DNA from 3 places in the Klebsiella quasipneumoniae subsp. quasipneumoniae genome. Region 3 is predicted to be linked to each of the others. Evidence: predicted binding sites of a transcription regulator. Region 3 holds the regulator's gene; each other region holds the start of a gene.
What was found. Region 3 encodes PhoB, which activates phosphate uptake and scavenging genes when phosphate is short. Its sites were predicted from a motif close to CTGTCATAAAACTGNCNNAT; they were not measured.
Positions count from the first base shown of each region.

Region 1: the regulator PhoB is predicted to act here: its motif matches at 4,021-4,040, upstream of kdgR (DNA-binding transcriptional regulator KdgR).
Region 2: the regulator PhoB is predicted to act here: its motif matches at 6,137-6,156, upstream of pstS (phosphate ABC transporter substrate-binding protein PstS).

Region 1 covers NZ_CP084876.1:1,913,924-1,921,714, forward strand. Annotated here, with positions in the region: gene prc (carboxy terminal-processing peptidase) at 1-1,396, shown strand, start outside; gene htpX (protease HtpX) at 1,630-2,514, shown strand; gene LGM20_RS09285 (MFS transporter) at 2,584-3,954, opposite strand; gene kdgR (DNA-binding transcriptional regulator KdgR) at 4,132-4,923, shown strand; gene LGM20_RS09295 (YobH family protein) at 4,981-5,220, opposite strand; gene mgrB (PhoP/PhoQ regulatory lipoprotein MgrB) at 5,380-5,523, shown strand; gene LGM20_RS09305 (YebO family protein) at 5,598-5,888, shown strand; partial or broken gene LGM20_RS09310 (DUF2627 domain-containing protein) at 6,488-6,559, shown strand; gene cspE (transcription antiterminator/RNA stability regulator CspE) at 6,645-6,854, shown strand; gene ftsI (peptidoglycan glycosyltransferase FtsI) at 7,042-7,791, shown strand, end outside.
Region 2 covers NZ_CP084876.1:5,322,705-5,330,495, reverse strand. Annotated here, with positions in the region: gene LGM20_RS25475 (carbohydrate porin) at 1-961, opposite strand, end outside; gene phoU (phosphate signaling complex protein PhoU) at 1,438-2,163, opposite strand; gene pstB (phosphate ABC transporter ATP-binding protein PstB) at 2,214-2,987, opposite strand; gene pstA (phosphate ABC transporter permease PstA) at 3,033-3,923, opposite strand; gene pstC (phosphate ABC transporter permease PstC) at 3,923-4,882, opposite strand; gene pstS (phosphate ABC transporter substrate-binding protein PstS) at 5,010-6,050, opposite strand; gene glmS (glutamine--fructose-6-phosphate transaminase (isomerizing)) at 6,390-7,791, opposite strand, start outside.
Region 3 covers NZ_CP084876.1:4,163,449-4,171,239, forward strand. Annotated here, with positions in the region: gene proY (proline-specific permease ProY) at 1-921, opposite strand, end outside; gene brnQ (branched-chain amino acid transporter carrier protein BrnQ) at 1,008-2,327, opposite strand; gene phoR (phosphate regulon sensor histidine kinase PhoR) at 2,742-4,037, opposite strand; gene phoB (phosphate response regulator transcription factor PhoB) at 4,059-4,748, opposite strand; gene sbcD (exonuclease subunit SbcD) at 4,931-6,136, shown strand; gene sbcC (exonuclease subunit SbcC) at 6,133-7,791, shown strand, end outside.

The DNA.
Region 1 (7,791 bases), 2.2 Mb from region 3:
CGCCCGCGAAATCGACCCGCACACCAACTATCTGTCGCCGCGCAATACCGAGCAGTTCAACACCGAGATGAGTCTCTCACTCGAAGGGATCGGCGCTGTGCTGCAGATGGATGATGACTACACGGTCATTAATTCGCTGGTGGCGGGTGGTCCGGCTGCGAAGAGCAAAGCGATCAGCGTCGGCGACCGCATTGTCGGCGTCGGCCAGACCGGGAAGTCGATGGTCGATGTGATTGGCTGGCGTCTGGATGACGTCGTGGCGCTGATTAAAGGGCCGAAGGGCAGCAAGGTTCGCCTTGAGATCCTGCCGGCCGGCAAAGGGGCCAAGACGCGTATCGTCACCCTGACCCGCGAACGTATCCGTCTGGAAGACCGCGCGGTGAAAATGTCGGTGAAAACCGTCGGTAAAGAAAAAGTCGGCGTGCTGGATATCCCGGGCTTTTACGTCGGCCTGACCGATGACGTGAAAGTGCAGTTGCAGAAGCTGGAAAAACAGAACGTCAGCAGCGTGGTTATCGATCTGCGCAGCAACGGCGGCGGGGCGCTGACCGAAGCGGTATCGCTCTCGGGGCTGTTTATTCCGTCCGGCCCGGTGGTGCAGGTGCGGGATAACAATGGCAAGGTGCGCGAAGACAGCGATAACGATGGCGTAGTCTATTACAAAGGGCCGCTGGTGGTGCTGGTTGACCGCTTTAGCGCCTCAGCGTCTGAGATCTTTGCCGCCGCAATGCAGGATTATGGCCGCGCGCTGATCGTTGGCGAGCCGACCTTCGGTAAAGGTACCGTACAGCAGTATCGCTCGTTGAATCGTATCTACGATCAGATGCTGCGTCCGGACTGGCCGGCGTTAGGTTCCGTTCAGTACACCATCCAGAAGTTCTACCGCATTAACGGCGGCAGTACTCAGCGCAAAGGCGTAACGCCGGATATCATGATGCCAACCGGAAATGAAGATCGCGAAACCGGCGAGCAGTATGAAGACAACGCGCTGCCGTGGGATAGCATCAACGCGGCCACCTACGTGAAGTCCGGGGACCTCGCCCCGTTTGGACCGGAACTGCTCAAGCGCCACGACGAGCGTATTGCCCAGGATCCTGAGTTCCAGTACATCATGAAGGATATTGCCCGTTATAACGCGATGAAGGACAAACGTAACATCGTCTCTCTGAACTACGCGCAGCGTGAAAAAGAGAACGAAGAGGATGATGCGATTCGTCTGGCGCGGATTAACGATCGCCTGAAACGCGAAGGCAAACCGCCGCTGAAAAAACTGGACGATCTGCCGAAGGATTACCAGGAGCCGGATCCATATCTTGATGAAACGGTCCATATCGCGGTAGACCTGGCGCATCTCGAAAAAGCGCGCCCGGCGGTGGAACCGCCGGCCAGCCAATAAGTCGCAACGGGCACCCTGAGAGGTGCCCGTTTTTTTTTGCGCCTGGTCATCGCCATTCAGCTCATCTAACAAAATGTCAACCTGCTCTGCCGCTGTCAGCAAGATGCTACAAAATGTAAAGTTGTGTTTTTATCGTGACTTAGCGGGGGCTGATGGTTGAAAATTGCAGCCTGACCCATACGATGTGGGTAATCGCATAGTGCGTTTTGTTAAATTGAGGTAAAAAGAAAATTATGATGCGAATCGCGCTTTTCCTGCTGACGAACCTGGCAGTGATGGTCGTGTTCGGGCTGGTGTTAAGCCTCACGGGGATCCAATCCAGCAGCATGACCGGTCTGTTGATTATGGCCCTGCTGTTCGGCTTCGGTGGTTCTATCGTTTCGCTGATGATGTCGAAATGGATGGCGCTGAAGTCTGTGGGTGGGGAAGTGATCGAGCAGCCGCGCAACGAAACGGAACGCTGGCTGATGAACACCGTTGCGCAGCAGGCGCAGCAGGCGGGCATTGCCATGCCGCAGGTGGCTATCTATCACGCCCCTGACATTAACGCCTTCGCTACCGGCGCGCGTCGCGACGCCTCGCTGGTCGCCGTCAGTACCGGGCTGTTGCAAAACATGAGCCGTGATGAAGCGGAAGCGGTCATCGCCCATGAAATCAGCCACATCGCCAATGGCGATATGGTCACCATGACGCTGATCCAGGGGGTGGTAAACACCTTCGTTATCTTTATCTCCCGCGTTATCGCGCAGATTGCGGCCGGCTTCCTCGGCGGCAACCGGGAAGATGAAGGCGAGAGCAGCAATGGCAACCCGCTGATCTACTTCGCTGTCGCCACGGTGCTGGAGCTGGTGTTCGGTATTCTGGCCAGCATTATCACCATGTGGTTCTCTCGTCATCGCGAGTTCCATGCTGATGCCGGCTCGGCGCGCCTGGTGGGCCGCGAGAAGATGATTGCCGCCCTGCAGCGTCTGAAAACCAGCTATGAGCCGCAGGAAGCCAGCAGCATGATGGCGTTCTGCATTAATGGTAAAGCGAAATCCATGAGCGAGCTGTTTATGACCCACCCGCCGCTGGACAAGCGTATTGAAGCCCTGCGTAGCGGTGAATATCTGAAATAGTCCGTCATCTGACGCTGAAAATAAAAATCCGCAGCCCGAAGGCTGCGGATTTTTTTTTGTCCTTCATCGTCAGGCTGCGCGCGGCTGGGTGACGCGCAGACCGCTAATCAGCGCAGCGACGGTCGCCAGGATGCCGGCCAGCAGCAGGGCGGTGTGGGTGCCGCTGTTGCCGAGCAGGTTGAACAGCAGGGCCACCAGCGCGGCGCCGGTGCTCTGGCCGAGCAGGCGAGCGGTGCCCAGCATGCCGCTGGCGCCGCCGCTGCGATGGCTCGGGGCCGAGGCGACAATGGTGTGGTTGTTGGGCGACTGGAACAGCCCGAAGCCGGCGCCGCACAGCGCCATACGCCAGATAATATCCAGATCGGTGGGCGACGCCGGAAGCAGCGCCAGACCGAACAGGCCGCAGGCCATAACCAGCAGCCCAATGGCCCCCAGCAGCCCCGCATGGCATTTCTCGATTAAATAGCCGGCCAGCGGCGCCATCACCATCGTCGCCAGCGGCCACGGCGTCAGCAGCAGGCCGGTTTCCACTTCGCTGCGCCCCATCATCGTCTGCAGGAAGAAAGGCAGAGAGACCATCGCCAGCATCTGTGCGCAGAAGGAGCAGATGGAGGTGCAGATTGAGAGGGAGAAGAGCGGGATGCGCAGCAGATCGACCGGCAGCAGCGGGACGGGCATCGTGAGCTGACGGCGAACGAAGAAAAAGCCTACCACCAGCATAGCGGCGACCTCCGCCAGCACCAGCTGCGTGGACTGGCCCTGGGCGAAACCGCTCAGGGCGGTGATCAACAGCCCGAAGGTCAGCGCGTTCATGATGGCGCTCGGCAAATCGAAGCGGACGATTTTGCTGCGCGCGCTGTTGGGCGGCAGAAAGCGCATGGCCAGGACAAAGGCGACGATGCCGAGAGGCACGTTAATTAAAAACAGCCATTGCCATGAGGCGAGGGAGAGGATGGCGGCGGCGATCGTCGGGCCTGCCGCCGAAGAGACGGCGACGACAAAGGAGTTGATACCCATGCCGCGACCGAGAAAGCGCTGCGGATAAATCAGGCGGATCAACGCCGTGTTTACGCTCATCAGCGCGGCGCCGCCTAGTCCCTGGGCGACGCGGGCGAAGGTCAGCATTTCGAGGCTGCGCGACAGGGCGCAGGCCAGCGAGGTAAAGATAAACACCACCAGGCCTATCTTATAGATACGGCGATAACCGACCATGTCGCCGAGGAAAGAGAGCGGCAGCAGGGCGATAACAATGGCGATTTGGTAGGCGTTAACGATCCAGATTGAAGCCGCCGGCGAGGCGTTAAGATCGCTGGCGATGGTTGGCAGCGCGACGTTGGCGATAGCCCCGTCGAGCACGGCCATGGTCAGCCCAAGCACAATGGTCAGAATGGCGCCATAGCGTTGCGGCAGCGGCACGCCATCGGATGAATTTTTATCCATGGTGAATATAAGTCTTGAATGAAACGGTTTTTTGAATGATGAGTTTAGCATTGATTATTCCGCAGTATGTCGCAGATTTGTAACGAAGTGGCAGAAGAATGATTGCGGCGCAGAGGCGGCGAATTTATAATAAAAACCGGTTCTAAATTTTATAAAACAGTTACGACGAGGTGATAAATGGCAGGTGCAGATTTGGATAAACAGCCAGATTCTGTCTCTTCGGTATTGAAGGTTTTCGGCATCCTGCAGGCGCTGGGTGAAGAGCGTGAAATTGGCATTACCGAACTGTCCCAGCGCGTCATGATGTCGAAAAGCACCGTTTATCGCTTTTTACAGACCATGAAATCACTGGGCTATGTGGCGCAGGAGGGAGAGTCTGAGAAATACTCCCTCACGCTCAAACTGTTCGAGCTGGGCGCGCGCGCGCTGCAGAACGTCGATCTGGTGCGCAGCGCCGATATTCAGATGCGGGAACTCTCCCGCCTGACGAAAGAGACTATCCATCTCGGCGCGCTGGATGAAGACAGTATTGTTTACATTCACAAGATTGATTCAATGTATAACCTGCGGATGTACTCGCGTATCGGCCGTCGCAACCCGCTGTACAGCACCGCGATTGGCAAGGTTCTGCTGGCGTGGCGCGATCGGAGCGAAGTGGAGCAGATCCTTGACGGCGTGGAGTATAAACGCAGCACCGAGCGGACCATCACCAGTACCGCTGAGTTGCTGAAGGTGCTGGATGGCGTTCGCGAGCAGGGGTATGGCGAAGATAACGAAGAGCAGGAAGAGGGGCTACGCTGCATCGGGGTGCCGGTATTCGACCGTTTCGGCGTGGTCATTGCCGGGCTGAGTATCTCTTTCCCGACCTTACGTTTCTCTGAAGAACGTTTGCATGAATATGTGGCGATGCTGCACCAGGCGGCGCGCAAGATTTCTGAGCAGATGGGATATAACGACTACCCCTTCTGACACGGCGCTGAAGCATTCGGCGACCGCGGCGCTATCGTCGCGGTCGCCGGTTCGATCTTAGCCGTTATCGACGACGGTTGCGCTTTTACGCAGCAGCGGGCAGCTGCTGACGCCGATCACGCCGCTATTGGAATGCACATAAAGTGCGGTACTGACCCCACGGGCGGTGAGATATTGACACTTCAGGCCCAGACCGCCGACGTTTTCTTCACTGTGGAATAATACCCCGTAGCCGCTTAATAATACGCCAATCCATAAGATAGCCACTACGACAATAGTACGAATGATTAATCGCATTGATGCCTCATTATTTGTAAGATCCTTGCCGTGATTTTGACACGAACACGTTTTGAAACAAGTCGATGATTCCTAAACTTGCCTTTCGTATTACAGTTAGCCGCGGTTTAAGAAGGCCGTGTTATCCTGGCGACATAAAGTACTGATGCGGAGAGTGGAGTGAAAAAATTACGGTGGGTTTTACTGATAGTCATCATAGCAGGCTGCCTGTTGCTGTGGACTCAGATGCTTAACGTAATGTGCGACCAGGATGTTCAGTTTTTCAGCGGCATTTGCACTATCAACAAATTTATCCCGTGGTAAGACATTTTTCTGACGACTGATTTCCTTCTGCGCCGCGGGTGGTAGAATGAACGCCTTCTCTTTGAGGTGGTGAAATGAGTGAGTTACTAAATCCTGGGATCTTAAATCTGGCATCGCTGGCCGTGTCTGTGGCGCTGCTGCTTGTCGGTCTGTTGTTATGGTTCTTCGTCAACCGCGCCAGCTCGCGGGCGAATGAGCAGATAGAACTGCTGCAGGCGCTATTGGATCAGCAAAAGCGGCAGAATGCGCTGCTACGTCGCCTGTGCGAAGCCAGTGCGCCGGAAAAAGAGGACGTGGCTGAGCCGACCGTCGCCGGTAAGGCGAAAGGGGAGGACGAGTTTATCCGCCTGGTGGCAGAGCGCTAAGTACCTCGACAGGTGTGCATCATAAGATGCGCACCTGCATGATAGCGGGCGGTAATATCTTATTCTTATTCCATTATTCCATTATTCCTTTCTCAATGTACTATCCCCTTTTTTACACGCTGTAAATAAAGTGATCCCCGCCGCGTTTATTGTTGGATAACGTGACGCTGTCATCTTTTTTTCATTATTAAGGTGCAGAATTAGCACTATTTTTAGCGTGATGACTAACAGGTTTTATTATCACTACACTGGCGTGGCTTTAGCGATTTTTCGTCTGGGGTTATAACGAATTTTGCGCATCAATATTCATCATGGCCCGCCAGTCGCCCGTATACTGGCAGTTCGTATACGGACATACCTGGACGAAGCGAAGTTGTTGAGCTATGGTAAAAAAGTTGCCGTTACCGGGCTGCGCTCTTGCGTTATTGATAACCGCCATAGCGCCTTGCCAGGGGCGACAAACACGCATAAATGTGCAGGCGATCAAAGGATTACCTTATAATTTGTGCGAACGATCGAGACACGTTTAAAAATGGCTTGCCATTATTTACGTAGTGTGTGATAACACCTTTCGGGTTAAACGAGGTACAGTTCTGTTTATGTGTGGCATTTTCAGTAAAGAAGTCCTGAGTAAACACGTTGTCGTTGAATACCGCTTCTCTGCCGAACCTTAAATTAGTGCCTCATGCAGTTATGTGTCAGTTTTATCTATGTAAACGCCAGCAGGCGAAGAAAACAGTCTAAGGAATTTTGCAAATGGCAAAGATTAAAGGTCAAGTTAAGTGGTTCAACGAGTCTAAAGGTTTTGGTTTCATTACTCCGGCTGATGGCAGCAAAGACGTGTTCGTACACTTCTCCGCTATCCAGGGTAACGGCTTCAAAACTCTGGCTGAAGGCCAGAACGTTGAGTTCGAAATTCAGGACGGCCAGAAAGGTCCGGCTGCAGTTAACGTAACTGCTATCTGATACAAGACCACTCTTCTTGTATAAAAGCCTCGCCTGCGCGGGGCTTTTGCGTTTTTATTGCAAAGCATGTCATTTTTCCCCCTCTCGTCGCGTCTTGTTGCAAATACTCAACTTTATTAGCATTGTGTAGCAGTCTGTTTTGCTAATTTTCTGTTAAATCAGTTGGTTGCAAAACAATGCCGGAGCTATGGTGCTAAATAAAAAAATGAAGTCCGCCGCCAGCTTTACCCCGATTCGCTTCGGGTTACTCTGCGTGGCCATACTCGGTTGTCTGGGACTGCTATTGGCCCGCGTGGGCTGGCTGCAGATTATTTCCCCCGATAATCTGGTAAAACAAGAGGATATGCGTTCTCTGCGCGAAGAGCCCGTTGCGGTTGAGCGGGGGATGATCACCGACCGGGAAGGACGACCGCTGGCGGTGAGCGTTCCGGTCAGCGCAATCTGGATCGACCCGCAGACCACCATGGAGAAGGGCGGCGTCGGCTACGGACCCCGCTGGCAGGCGATGGCCGAAGCGCTGCATCTCAACCTCGGGGAACTGGCCCAGCGGGTACAGAGCCATCCCCACGCCCGCTTTCTCTATCTGGCGCGGCAGATCAATCCCGAGCAGGCGGCGTGGATTGATAAACTGCATCTGCCAGGCGTCTACCTGCGCGATGAATCGCGGCGTTTCTATCCGGCAGGCCATGTGGCAGCCAATCTGCTGGGCTTTACCAATGTCGATAATCAGGGCATCGAAGGGGTGGAGAAAAGCTTCAACGCCCAGCTGACCGGTAAACCCGGGCGACGTCTGGTGCGGAAAGATAAACATGGCAATGTGATTGAGAACATTACCGAAGTACCGCCGGTGCCGGCGCATAATCTGCAGCTGAGTATCGATGAGCGCCTGCAGACGGTGACGGAAGATGCCCTCGACAACGCTGTTCGCTGGAATAAA
Region 2 (7,791 bases), 1.2 Mb from region 3:
TTTGGTTGGCGGCGACATAGCGTCCGCTGACCATCAGACTGGCTTTATCCCACAACGGGATCTCTTTGTAACGGATATCGAGGGTATTGGTGTTAATTTGCTGCTTATTGCTTAAAGAACGATCGTAGTCATCCACATCCTCCCGGACCAGCGCGATATCGAATTTCCCGGCGCCTATCTGCCAGTTTTCCAGCCCCACGCCAGCCGCCGCATCGGTTCTCTGCGTTTTCCAGTCCAGCATCTGGATCTCGATTTTTGGCGCACCGTGTTTGCCGACCCAGAAATCGGCTTCCGGGGCAAACGGCAGGAATCCTTTGGTGTTGACGTACATATCCGAGAACTGGATGTAGTTTTCGCCGCCGGCATTGTCACCAAACCAGCCAGTGGAATACTGCTGGCCAACGTTCCCGTCGAGCATCACGATGGCGTCGACGCGTTTATCACCTTCCTGAAACACCCGCTGCTTCAGCTGCAGATCGAACCAGCCGGAATATTCATTGCCCAGACGGCCAAGCGAGCCAATGGCCCACGACTTTGGCGAGCCATGCGAGGCGGTTCCCCAGCCCGAGCGGAAGTAGCCGTTATAGCTAAAGCCAATTTCATCTTTGACGAACTTGCTAAAGTCTTTCAGCGTCATCGCGCTGTAGGCTGGCGCGCCGTCTGTGGCAGGTTGTTGATTTTTGACCAGTACCGCATCCGGTTTCACTGCTGCTTTCGGTCCTGCCGCCGCCGCGACAGTGCGCTTCTGGCTCTCTGCAGGCGAAGACCATGTGGCCCAAATCTGGTCTCTTTTTCTCTCCTGGTCCTGATATTTTTTGAGCTCTTTTTGCGTATCGCTAAGCGCTTTTTCCAGCAACTCAAGCCGTTGCTCTACCGTCAACTGGCTCGCGAACAGCGTGGTTGAATAACAAAGCGGCGCCAGCAATACCATCGCCGAAGCGATCCTGGTTTTTCTAAACATAATATTCCCTTATATAAGTGTTGGCATAAATAAATACGACAGCGACAAGCATCGCGCGGGTTCTAATAGCTGTATCCATACCGCTTAAGGGCGCGAGGGCTGTTATTTTTGCGGTGAGAAAAAAGCAAAAAAACCCGAAGAAGACGATCTGCCTAAACAGATAATCCTCTTCAGGTTTTGCCCGCGCATCGCGGTAGCAACCCTTATTAAGTCATTCTTAGCGCGCATAAAAAAACCTGATATCGCCGCCGTGGGGGGGGCAATATCAGGTTTTGCCTGCTGTCGCAGTAACAATCCGTTTAAAACATTCTGAGCTTGCGTGCTCAGTCAGTGGATACTGATTGTTACGCGATAAAATGAAGAACTCAAACGGGCAGCCTGTTAATTGTGACGATAATCGCAGCAATATCGCTGCCGCTGGAGGAATCATATCTAATTCTGATAAATCCATTTATCAGAATTAGACAAAATGATTATTACTCTTTCGGATCTTTCCCGGCGAGCAGTTTATCCAGTTCATCGCCGCCCACATGACGGAAATCCTGGCCTTTGACGAAGTAGAAAATATATTCGCAAATATTCTGGCAGCGGTCGCCGATACGTTCGATGGAGCGCGCGCAGAACAGCGCCGTCAGAACGCTGGGGATAGTGCGCGAGTCTTCCATCATGTAGGTCATCAGCTGACGCACGATGCCTTCATACTCCTGGTCGACTTTCTTGTCTTCGCGATAGATACGTACCGCCTCGTCGAGATCCATACGCGCGAAGGCATCCAGCACGTCATGCAGCATCTGCACCGTATGGCGGCCCAGCGATTCGAGGCTCACCAGCAGCGGCTGGTGCTGCTGGGAAAACTTCTCCAGCGCGGTACGGCAGATTTTATCCGCCACGTCGCCAATGCGTTCCAGCTCAGCGATGGTCTTGATGATCGCCATCACCAGGCGCAGGTCGCTGGCGGTCGGCTGGCGCTTGGCGATGATGCGCACGCAGGCTTCATCGATCGCCACTTCCATCATGTTGACCTGCTTGTCGCCGTCAATCACGCGTTTCGCCAGATCGCTGTCCTGGTTATGCATGGCGGTGATCGCATCAGAAAGCTGTTGCTCCACCAGCCCACCCATGGTCATCACCTGGGTGCGGATATACTCCAGTTCAGCGTTGAACTGGCCGGAAATATGTTTGTTAAGATTTAGGTTGTCCATGGTGTCTCCTGATTGCCCAACTGGTGAGAGCCTGAAAGCACAAGGGCAAATCAACCGTAGCGGCCAGTAATATAATCTTCAGTTTGTTTCTTCGCGGGCTTGGTGAACAGGTCATCCGTGTTGCTGAACTCAATCAGCTCGCCAAGATACATAAATGCCGTATGGTCGGAGCAACGCGCAGCCTGCTGCATGTTGTGAGTCACGATAACGACGGTGTAATCCTGCTTCAGCTCGGTGATCAGCTCCTCGATACGCCCGGTAGAGATCGGGTCCAGCGCTGAGCAAGGTTCATCAAGCAGCAGGACTTCCGGGCGGATCGCGATACCGCGGGCGATGCACAGGCGCTGCTGCTGACCGCCGGAGAGAGAATACCCGCTCTGGTGCAGTTTATCTTTGGTTTCATTCCATAATGCGGCTTTGGTCAACGCCCACTGCACGCGCTCATCCATATCGGCACGGGACAGCTTTTCAAACAGGCGCACGCCGAAAGCGATGTTGTCGTAAATGGACATCGGAAACGGCGTTGGCTTCTGGAATACCATGCCAACCTTGGCACGCAGCAGGGCGATATCCTGGGTGTTGGTCAGAATGTTGTCGCCATCCAGCAGGATCTCGCCTTCCGCGCGCTGCTCCGGATACAGTTCAAACATTTTGTTGAACGTACGCAGCAGGGTGGATTTACCACAGCCTGACGGACCGATAAACGCCGTCACCTGGTTTTTGGTGATATCCAGGTTGATGTTCTTCAGGGCATGGAATTTACCGTAGTAGAAGTTCAGGTTGCGAACTGAAATCTTACCCGGGGCTGTATTCACCATACTCATCTCAATCTCTTCCTCATTCAGCGCAGCTGTCGCTGCGCCGCAAAATTAACCGTGTTTCTTCTTGGCGAAGATAACGCGCGCCAGGATGTTCAGCAGCAAGACGCACAGGGTGATAATCAATACCCCGGCCCATGCCAGTTGCTGCCACTCCGCAAACGGACTCATGGCAAATTTGAAAATGGTCACCGGCAGGTTGGCAATCGGCTGCATCATGTCGGTGCTCCAGAACTGGTTGGACAGCGCGGTAAACAGCAGGGGCGCCGTTTCCCCGGCGATACGGGCGATAGCCAGCAGGATCCCGGTCATAATCCCCGAGACGGACGCTTTCAGGGTGATCGCCGAGATCATCTTCCACTTCGGCGTACCCAGCGCATAGGCCGCTTCACGCAGGCTATCCGGCACCAGTTTCAGCATGTTTTCGGTGGTACGAATAACGATAGGCACCTGCAGCAGCGCCAGGGCGATCACCCCCGCCCAGCCGGAGAAGTGCTGCATCTGCGCCACCACGATGGTGTAGACGAACAGACCAACCACGATAGACGGCGCGGAAAGCAGAATATCGTTAATAAAACGGATAATTTCCGCCAGCACCGACTTGCGGCCATACTCCGCCAGATAAATTCCAGCGAGGATACCCAGCGGCGTACCAAAGATAGTTGCCCACAGGATCAGCAGGCCGCTGCCGGCGAGGGCGTTGGCCAGACCGCCGCCCGCGGTATTCGGCGGCGGCGTCATTTCGGTAAACAGCGCCAGGCTCATGCCGTCGAAGCCGCGGGTTATCGTCGCCATCAGGATCCAGATAAGCCAGAACAAACCAAACGCCATGGTGGCCATCGACAGCGCCAGGGCGATACGGTTCTTCATGCGGCGTTTAGCCTGCATCTTGCGGCGAGACTCCGCCAGCTCGGCGGTGCTTTGCATTTCAATGGTCGCCATTAGCGTGCCCCCTCATTCTTCGCGAGGCGCATAATCATGAACTTCGACGCCGCCAGAACGATAAAGGTGATAACGAACAGGATCAGACCCAGTTCCATCAGCGCCGCCACGTGCAGACCGGTTTCGGCTTCGGCGAATTCGTTGGCCAGCGCGGAGGTAATGCTGTTCCCCGGCATATACAGCGATATGCTGTCGAGCTGGTAGGTGTTACCGATGATAAAGGTGACCGCCATGGTTTCACCCAGCGCACGGCCCAGACCGAGCATCACGCCGCCGATCACCCCGTTCTTGGTGAACGGTAAAACGATGCGCCAGATCACTTCCCAGGTGGTGCAGCCGATGCCATAGGCCGACTCTTTCATCATCACCGGCGTCTGTTCGAAAACATCACGCATTACCGCGGCGATATAAGGGATGATCATGATGGCCAGAATAACGCCAGCGGCGAGAATACCGATACCAAACGCCGGGCCAGCAAACAGCGCGCCGACGAACGGAATAGTCGACAGGACGTTACCGACAGGCTCCTGGAAGTAAGTCGCAAACAGCGGGGCGAAAATAAACAGGCCCCACATGCCGTACACGATACTCGGGATCGCGGCCAGCAGCTCAATCGCAATGCCCAGCGGACGCTTGAGCCAGGCGGGGGACAGTTCCGTCAGAAACAGCGCGATGCCGAAGCTCACCGGTACGGCGATCAGCAGCGCGATAAAGGAGGTCACCAGGGTCCCGTAAATCGGCACCAGCGCGCCGAAGATTTCGTTGGGCGCATCCCACTCTTTGGTCCACAAAAAGGCAAAGCCAAACTTTTGAATGCTCGGCCAGGAAGAGATGATCAGGGAAACGATGATGCCGCCCAGCATCAATAGCACAATCAGCGCAGCCAGTTTTACCAGCGCACTGAAAATCATGTCACCCTTTTTCCCCGGAGGGGTAAATGCAGGCTTGGTTGCAGCCATAGATTACTCTTTACGTATTAAAGCTTGTTCGAATAAATGCCCGGTGGCGTTCGCTTCCGGGCCTACAGTCTGAACCGTAGGGCGGGCAGCGCTGAACGCCCCCGCCATCTTCGTCAAAAATCTACTGTTAGTACAGCGCTTTACCGCTGCTGTCTTTGACGTTGGTTTTCCATGCCGCACGAACCTGCTCAACCACGCTTTCCGGCAGCGATGCGTAATCCAGCGCATTCGCTTCTTTCCCGCCGTTTTTATACGCCCAGTCGAAGAACTTCAGCACTTCAGCGGTCTGCTCAGGCTTGTTAGTCGCCTTATGCACCAGGATGAAGGTGGTTGAGGTGATCGGCCATGCATTTTCACCCTTCTGGTTAGTCAGGTCCTGAGCGAAAGACTTGCTCCAGTCAACGCCTTTTGCGGCGTTAGCGAAGTTGTCTTCAGTCGGGCTAACCGGTTTGCCATCGGCAGAGACCAGTTTGGTGTACGCCAGATTGTTTTGTTTGGCGTAAGCGTATTCGACGTAACCAATCGAGCCCGGCAGACGCTGAACAAAGGCGGCGATACCGTCGTTGCCTTTACCGCCAAGACCGGTTGGCCAGTTAACGGTAGAGCCTGCGCCGATTTTCGATTTCCACTCTTCATTCACTTTGGACAGGTAGCTGGTGAAGACGAAGGAGGTACCGGAACCATCGGCGCGGCGAACCACGGCGATATTCTGCGACGGCAGCTTCAGACCCGGGTTGAGTTTAGCGATCGCTTCGTCATCCCATTTTTTAATTTTACCCAGATAGATATCGCCGAGGGTTTTGCCATCCAGCACCAGCTCGCCGGATTTCACGCCAGGCAGGTTAACCGCCAGCACCACGCCGCCAATCACGGTCGGGAACTGGAACAGACCTTCCTGGGTCAGTTTGTCATCAGCCAGCGGAGCATCAGAAGCACCGAAATCAACGGTGTTGGCAATAATCTGCTTAACGCCACCAGAGGAACCAATTCCCTGGTAGTTCACTTTATTGCCGGTTTCTTTCTGATAGGTGTCAGCCCATTTGGCATACACCGGCGCAGGAAAAGTTGCACCTGCGCCAGTCAGGCTTGCTGCTGCGAAAGCAGAGAAAGCGCTCATCGATAAGGTCGCGGCGACAACTGTTGCGACGGTGGTACGCATAACGTTCATAATGTCTCCTGCTGGGATTCGTAAATCATTGTTTCGAGGCTATGGTGAGCAAAATAGGTCAAAGAGGTGACAGTAAAATGTACGAATTATGACAGTTTTATGACAGGCCGGGAGACGGGATTTTGCGTCAAATAATACGCTTATAACTCAAACGGTTATCTGCAAGCATGACCATACAATGACGGAATAATTTTCTTTTTATGACAACCAAATCGCAGTGCAAAACGATCGTTTGTCGTCTATCGCCATCCCACATATTGCGCACAAGATCGGCGAAAAACAGCAGGTGAAAATAAAAAAGGGCCACCGCCGGCAGCCCTTTGCAAAAGAGGTAATACGTTACTCAACCGTGACCGATTTCGCCAGGTTACGCGGCTGATCAACGTCTGTGCCTTTGATCAGCGCAACGTGATAAGCCAGCAGCTGCAGCGGCACGGTGTAGAAGATGGGGGCGATGGTCTCTTCGACATGCGGCATCTCAATGATGTGCATGTTGTCGCTGCCGTTGAAGCCGGCGTCACCGTCGGCGAAGACGTACAGCTCACCGCCGCGGGCGCGAACTTCTTCGATGTTGGATTTCAGTTTTTCCAGCAGCTCGTTGTTCGGCGCCACCACGATCACCGGCATTTCCGCATCAATCAGCGCCAGCGGGCCGTGCTTCAGCTCGCCCGCCGCGTAGGCTTCCGCGTGAATGTAGGAGATCTCTTTCAGCTTCAGCGCCCCTTCCATGGCGATCGGATACTGATCGCCGCGGCCGAGGAACAGCGCATGGTGCTTATCAGAGAAACGCTCTGCCAGCTGCTCAATACGCTTGTCCTGAGAGAGCATCTGCTCGATACGACTCGGCAGCGCCTGCAGGCCGTGGACGATATCATGCTCAATGGACGCATCCTGACCTTTCAATCGCGCCAGTTTCGCCACCAGCATCAGCAGCACCGTCAGCTGAGTGGTAAAGGCCTTGGTCGAGGCCACGCCAATTTCCGTTCCGGCTTTGGTCATCAGCGCCAGATCGGATTCGCGCACCAGCGACGAGCCCGGCACGTTGCAGATGGCCAGCGAGCCGAGATAGCCCAGCTCTTTCGACAATCGCAGCGCCGCCAGCGTATCGGCAGTTTCACCGGACTGGGAAAGGGTGATCATCAGGCTGTTACGACGCACCGCGGACTTGCGATAGCGGAATTCGGAGGCGATTTCCACATCGCACGGCACGCCGGCTAACGCTTCAAACCAGTAGCGGGAGACCATCCCGGAGTTATAGGAGGTCCCGCAGGCAACAATCTGAATATGTTCGACCTGAGCCAGCATTTCATTGGCGTTCGGCCCCAGCTCGCTGAGATCGACTTCGCCGTGGCTGATACGCCCGGTCAGGGTGTTCTTAATCGCGTTCGGCTGTTCGAAAATCTCTTTCTGCATATAGTGGCGATAGATACCTTTATCGCCGGCGTCATACTGCAGATTGGATTCGATCTCCTGGCGCTTCACTTGCGCAGCGGATTTATCGAAAATCACCACCGAGCGACGAGTCACTTCCGCAATATCGCCCTCTTCGAGGAAGATGAAGCGGCGGGTAACCGGCAGCAGCGCCAGCTGGTCGGAGGCGATAAAGTTTTCCCCCATGCCCAGACCGATAACCAGTGGGCTACCGGAGCGGGCCGCCAGCAGAGTTCCCGGGTCGCGGGTATCCATGATGACGGTGCCGTAGGCGCCGCGCAGCTGCGGGATGGCGCGCAGCACGGCTTCA
Region 3 (7,791 bases):
ACGGCCCACGCCGAACACGTCGGAGTTAATCGCCGACAGCGAGGCCGTCAGGACCACGAAGTTAAGAATGCTGGCCGCGAAGGTAATGCCCAGATGCTGGAAGGTCAGGACAAAGGGGCTGCCGTCGGTACCCACCTGGTTCCACGGATAGATAGACATAATGACGAACAGCGTGCCGACATAGAACACCAGAATGCGCATCGGCACCGAGTTGATGGCGCGTGGAATGGATTTCTCCGGATCTTTCGCCTCACCGGCGGTAATGCCGATGATTTCGATACCGCCGTAGGCGAACATCACCATCTGCAGCGACATCACCATTCCCAGCCAACCGTTGCTGAAGAAGCCGCCGTTGCTCCACAGATTATGAATCCCCGTCGGCTGGCCGCCGTTGCCGATCCCCCAGATAATGATGCCGAACCCGGCGAGGATCATGATGATGATGGTGGCCACTTTGAAGAACGAGAACCAGAACTCCAGCTCGCCAAATACCTTGACGCTCATCAGGTTGACGGCGCAGATGATCAGCACCACGCTGAGCACCCAGATCCAGTGCGGCACCGTCGGGAACCAGACGCCCATGTAGATCCCGAAGGCGGTGACGTCGGCGATGGCGACAATCAGGATTTCAAAGCAGTAGGTCCAGCCGGTGATATACCCCGCCAGTCCGCCGAGGTTTTCCTGGGCATAGCGGGAGAATGAGCTGGCGGAAGGGTTATGCACCGACATCTCACCGAGCGCGCGCATAATGATATATGCTGCGACGCCGCCGATAATGTAGGCCAACAGAACGCTGGGTCCGGCCATTTTAATCGCGTCGGCTGAACCGTAAAAAAGCCCGGTGCCGATGGCGGAACCCAGGGCCATAAAGCGAATGTGCCGGGTGCTTAGCCCGCGCTTAAGCTTGTTACTACTTTCCATCGTGGTTTTTCAATGCCGTTTAACACAAAAAATAAAAAACCACGGAACCCGAAGTCCCGTGGTTAAACGCTTGTCCTCAACGCCGGTTAGTGCGCGCTGGAGGTCACCTGACGTCCGGCGGCACGGTCCCAGATCACCGCGAGAATTGCCATCACGGCGGTCGGCATCAGCCAGGCCAGGCCCTGCTCCGCCAGCGGCAGACGCGCGGTCCAGGCCGGCAGGATAGCGGCAAACGCCGATGACTTAATCCCGTCAATGATACCAAACATCAGACTGATAAACATGGCCGGCGCGATAACACGGGACGAATTATGCCACCAACTGCGGGTAAAGCTTAATACAACCAGTGCGATACACGGCGGGTAGATAGCGGTCAGCACCGGAATCGACACCTGAATCAGGTGGCTCAGACCGAGGTTGGAGACCGCCATCGAGAACAGGCCGAGGATAAAGACCAGCGTGCGATAGGAGAACGGCAGATACTGGGCAAAGAATTCGGCGCAGGCGCAGGTCAGGCCCACCGCCGTCACCAGGCAGGCGATGAAGATCAGCGCCGCCAGCAGGAAGCTGCCCGCCCCGCCGAAGGTATGCTGCACGTAGGCGTGGAGGATCGCCGCGCCGTTAGCGGACTGGTCCACGAGGGTGGCGCTATCCGAGCCCAGACGGAACAGCGCCAGATACAGCAGGGTCAGACCGACGCCTGCCATCAGGCCCGCCCAGACGGTGTAGCGGGTCAACAGACGCGCTTCGCTGACGCCGCGGGAGCGTGCGGCATTAACAATCACGATCCCGAACACCATCGCGCCGAGGGTGTCCATGGTCAGGTAGCCGTTGACGAAGCCATTGGAGAATGGCGCGGTACGATACGCTTCCAGCGCGTCGCTGATCGGGCCTGCCGGCCAGACAATAGCGGCGACCGCCAGCACAATCAGGGCGATAATTTTCAGCGGCGCCAGGAAGTTGCCCACCGTATCCAGCAGTTTGCCCGGATAGAGCGAGACCAGGATCACCAGCGCGAAGTAGATAACGCTGTAGATCAGCAGCGGCAGCGGGCCATCGCCGGTCAGCGGCGCAATCCCGACTTCAAAAGAGACGGTCGCGGTGCGCGGGGTCGCGAACAGCGGTCCCACCGCGAGATAACACACCACCGCCAGCAGGATACCAGCCACTTTACCAATCGGGGTGCTCAGGCTTTCAACGCCGCCGCCGACTTTCGCCAGCGCCACCACCGTCAGCACCGGCAGACCCACCGCGGTGATCAGGAAGCCGATCGCCGCCGTCCAGACGTGCTCGCCCGCCTGTAAGCCAACCATCGGCGGGAAAATAATGTTGCCTGCGCCAACGAACAACGCGAAGGTCATAAAGCCCAACGCTATGATGTCGCGAGATTTTAACTGATGGGTCATAAATTCATTACTGCCTGTGGATGTGGTGTTGTAAAAAAATGGAAAAATACCGCGCTACCCTCTCAGGGACGATACAGCGGCGATTGCCGGTAAACTCAGCGAGATATGCTCCCGAAGCGGCGTGGGAAAGAATTGTTTTTGGTATTACCACGCAAAAGCAGTCTGTCATCGACTGCGCAGGCGCAATTTAAACGCTTATAACGTTTTAAAGCAAGGCACGATCGCAAAAGCAGATGATTATGCTGGTTATCAGTTTCACACCAGAATCATTTACCATATTGATGGAAAACCCGTGGCTTATCATGCGAACAAAAAAGCAGCGCACGTTCATTAAATAGGCAAGAGAAAAACGACTGCCAGGGAAAATGACCAGCCGAAGCTGGTCATTGGCAAGATAAGCTGACAGCGCGCCGCTCAGGCGTCGTTTCTGGCAATTAATCGTTCCGGGAGCAGGAAGCTAAAACGGGTTCCCTTGCCCACCGTGCTGTCGATCTCCAGCCGGCTGTCATGATGGTTGACCGCGTGTTTGACGATCGCCAGCCCCAGGCCGCTGCCCCCGGTTTGCCGGGAGCGAGCCTTATCCACCCGATAGAAGCGCTCGGTCAGACGGGGAATATGCTCCGGCGCAATGCCCGGCCCATTATCCTCGACGCTGAACAGCGCCCCCTGGGGCGTTCGCTGCCAGCTGACGCGAATTTCGGTGCCCGGCGGGGTGTGGTTCACCGCGTTATAGACCAGGTTAGAAATGGCGCTGCGCAGTTGTTCCTCGTTGCCCAGCACCTTGAGCTGCTCATCGACGGTAAAAATCAGCGTCTGCTTATCCTGGCTGAGGGTCTGCGCCTCGCGCTCCACGACCCGCAGCATCATCGGCACGTCGATGCGGTCATTCATCGCCAGCGCCGGCGCGGCTTCAATACGCGACAGCGTGAGCAACTGCTTCACCAGCCCCTCCATACGCTGGGTTTGCTCACGCATGGTGTGCAGGGCCTTTTCACGGGTCGCCCCTTCCAGCACCTGCTCCTGCATCATCTCCAGATAGCCCTGCAGCACCGTCAGCGGGGTGCGCAGCTCATGGCTGACGTTGGCGAAAAAGTTACGCCGCGCCCCTTCCAGCTGATGCATCTGCGTCACGTCGCGCGCCACCATCAGCCACTGTTTGTCGCTGTAGGGCATCACGCGAATTTCCAGATGACGGGCATTATTCAGCACCAGATTGAGCGGCTTTGAAAAATCACGCTGTTTCAGGTAGTTGGCGAATTCAGGATAGCGCAGAAGGTTAAGAATGTTTTGCCCACTGTCGTCCGGCCAGCGCAGGTTTAAAATCTGCTGCGCCAGGCCGTTACACCAGAAAATGGCCCCCTCTTCCGTGGTCAGGACCACCGCGTCCGGCAGGGATTCCGCCCCGCTACGAAAGCGTTTGATCAGGCTTCCCAGCTCACGTCGACGCTTTTTATTACGCATCTGCATCTGGTGCAGACCATACAGCAGCGGCTCCCAGCTGCCGCGGCCGGGCGGAGGGGTCATGCTCCGGTCCACCCACAGCCACCACGACAGGCGCATCAAATTCCAGAAATGCCAAATCAACAAACCGGTCACTGCCGCCAGTAAAAACCACGGCAAATGACCCACAAACGCCCCCAGAATCAGGGCCGGAATACACGCTAAAAAGAGCTCCAGCGCCAGCCTTTTCCATGACAGCCGTTCCAGCACGGGTCACACTCCTGTCAAAATTCAGAAACGGGCGGAGAAACGATACCCCGTGCCGCGAACCGTTTGCACCATGCGATCATGGCCACTGTGTTCCAGCGCTTTACGCAGGCGGCGAATATGGACGTCTACCGTGCGGTCTTCCACATAGACGTTGGTTCCCCAAACGTGGTTCAGCAGCTGCTCGCGGCTGTACACCCGCTCCGGATGGGTCATAAAGAAGTGCAATAATTTAAATTCCGTTGGCCCCATGTCCAGCGGACTTTCGCCGGTCATCACCCGGTGCGATGAGGGATCGAGGCTCAGCCCCTGCATTTCAATCACCTCTTCCACCGCCATCGGCGAAATACGGCGCATCACCGCTTTGATTCGCGCCACCAGCTCCTTCGGTGAGAAAGGCTTGGTAATGTAGTCGTCCGCCCCGGTCTCCAGGCCGCGAACGCGATCCTCTTCTTCTCCGCGCGCGGTCAGCATCACCACCGGAATATCCCGGGTCATCGCCTCGCGCTTGAGCAGCTTAATGAACTGCAGCCCCGAACCGCCCGGCAGCATCCAGTCAAGGAGAATCAAATCAGGCCAGGGTTCATTGAGTTGATTCACCGCGCTGTCATAATCTTCCGCTTCGACAGGCTGAAAGCCATTTTGCTCCAGAACAAAGCAGACCATTTCGCGGATTGGAGCTTCATCTTCAACGACCAGAATTCTTCTCGCCATTATTTACCCTGTGTTTTTTAGCCATCAGTATAGAAGTGCGGCGTCATTATGCGTCACTTTTGTGACAGATTTATGAAAAAAATGACCGTCTGACGATCGGGTATTTTGAAGCATGACGCGGACTTACCCCTCTCCGACAAATGGTATACTGCCGCTCATGCTTTTTTCGCTAGGGAAGATTTATGCGCATCCTTCACACCTCCGACTGGCACCTGGGCCAGAATTTTTACAGCAAAAGCCGTGCGGCCGAACATGACGCCTTCCTGACCTGGCTGCTGGCCCGCGCGCAGGAGCATGAAGTCGACGCCATCATCGTGGCCGGCGATATTTTTGATACCGGATCGCCGCCGAGCTACGCTCGCGAACTGTATAACCGCTTTGTCGTCCAGCTGCAGCAGACCGGCTGTCGCCTGGTGGTGCTGGCGGGCAACCATGATTCGGTGGCGATGCTCAATGAATCCCGCGATATCCTCGCCTTTTTACACACCACCGTCGTGGCGAACGCCGGCTGCCCGCCCATTGAGCTGCCGCGGCGCGACGGCACCCCAGGCGCTATCTTCTGCCCGGTGCCGTTTTTACGCCCGCGCGAGCTGGTCACCAGCCAGGCCGGCCACTCCGGTCGGGAAAAACAGCAGCAGCTGCTGCACGCCATCAGCGACTATTATCAGGAGCAGTATCAGCATGCCTGCGCCCTGCGCGGCGATCGGCCGCTACCCGTGATTGCCAGCGGCCATCTGACTACCGTCGGCGCCAGCAAAAGCGATGCCGTTCGCGACATTTATATCGGCACGCTGGATGCCTTCCCGGCGCAGCACTTCCCCCCTGCCGACTACATTGCGCTGGGCCATATTCACCGGGCGCAGGTGGTTGGCGGCTGCGAGCACATCCGCTACAGCGGCTCGCCGCTGCCGCTGAGCTTTGATGAAACCGGTAAAGCGAAATCGGTGCATCTGGTGAGCTTTAGCGATGGGCGACTCAGCGCCGTGGAGACCCTTGAGGTGCCCGTCACCCAGCCGCTGGCGGTCATCAAAGGCGATCTGGCCGCCATCACCGCCCAGCTGGCGCAGTGGCGCGGCGTTGAACAGGACCCGCCGGTGTGGCTGGATATCGAAATCACCACCGAGGAGTACCTGCACGATATTCAGCGTCATATTCAGGCGCTGACGGAGGATCTGCCGGTGGAAGTATTGCTGGTGCGCCGCAGCCGCGAGCAGCGCGAGAAAATACTGCTCAACGCCCAGCGGGAGACCCTCAGCGAACTGAAGGTGGAAGAGGTGTTCGAGCGCCGGCTGGCGCTGACCGAGATTGATGATGAGAAGCGCGCCCGGCTGCACGAGCTGTTCGCCCATACGCTGCATACGCTCACCGCGGAGGACGAAAACGCATGAAAATCCTCAGTCTGCGTCTGAAAAACCTCAACTCCCTGAAAGGGGAATGGAAGATAGACTTTACCGCCGAGCCGTTCGCCAGCAACGGCCTGTTCGCCATTACCGGCGCCACCGGCGCCGGGAAAACCACTCTGCTCGACGCCATTTGCCTCGCGCTCTATCACGAGACGCCGCGCCTGAATAAAGTCTCCCAGTCGCAAAATGACCTGATGACCCGCGATACCGCCGAGTGTCTGGCGGAGGTGGAGTTTGAAGTGAAAGGCATCGCCTACCGCGCCTTCTGGAGCCAGAACCGGGCGCGTAACCAGCCAGATGGCAACCTGCAGGCGCCCCGCGTCGAGCTGGCGCGCTGCGCCGACGGCAAAATCCTCGCCGATAAGGTCTCGGATAAGCTGGAGCAAACCGCGATGCTCACCGGCCTCGACTATGGCCGCTTCACCCGCTCGATGCTGCTCTCCCAGGGGCAATTTGCCGCCTTTCTGAACGCGAAGCCGAGCGATCGCGCGGAGCTGCTGGAGGAGCTGACCGGCACGGAAATCTACGGTCAGATTTCGGCGATGGTCTATGAGCAGCACAAAGCCGCTCGCCATACGCTGGAGAAGTTCGAAGCCCAGGCGGCGGGCATCGTCCTGCTGACGGAGGCCCAGCAGCAGGCGCTGCAGGAAAGTTTGCAGGTACTTACTGACGAAGAGAAAGCCCTGCTGGCGCAGCAGCAAAACCAGCAGCAGCAGCTTCAGTGGCTAACGCGTCGCGATGAGCTGGCGCAGCAGCAGCAGCAGGCGGTCAGCGGCCAGCAGCAGGCCCGTCAGGCGCTGGCCGACGCCGCGCCGGCGCTGGCCAGGCTTGAGCTGGCCCAGCCCGCCGCCCAGTTGCGCCCCTTATGGGAGCGGCAACAGGAGCACGCGGCAGGCCTGGCGCAAACCCGCCAGCGAATCAATGAAGTGAATGCTCGCTTACTTACCAGCACGGCGCTGCGCGCGCGCATTCGCCGTAGCGCCCTGCATGCCCAGCGGCAGCGTCAGGCTGAACTGGCCGACCTGGCGCAGTGGCTGGCGGCCCATGAGCGATTTCGCTTATGGGGCCAGGAGATCGCCGGCTGGCGGGCGCAATTTTCGCAGCTGACTCGGGATAAACAGCAGCTGACGGCCCAGACCACCCGCCTGGCCGCGCTGCGCCAGAAGCTGGCCGATCTGCCGGCCAGCCCTCTGTCGCTGACCGCCGATGACGTTGCGGCGGCGATGGCGCAGCAAACCCAGTCGCGACCGCTGCGCCAGCGGCTGCTCTCCCTTCATGAACAGCATCAGCTGCTGCGCAAGCGTCTGCGCCAGAACGCCGAAAGCGTACAGCAGGCGCAGGCGGAGCAGGCAAAACTCAACGTCACCCTGGCGCAGCGCCGGGAGCAGTACAAAGACAAAAACCAGCACTATCTCGACCTGAAGGCGCTCTGCCAGCGGGAAGAAACGATTAAAGATCTGGAAGGTTACCGCGCCCGGCTTGAGGCCGGTAAGCCCTGCCCGCTGTGCGGCTCCTGTGAACACCCGGCGATTGAACAATACGCCTCGCTGACGGTCACGGATAACCAGCGCCGCCGCGATGCGCTGGAAAAAGAGGTCGCCGCGCTGAAAGAAGAAGGTCTGCTGATCCTCGGGCAGGTC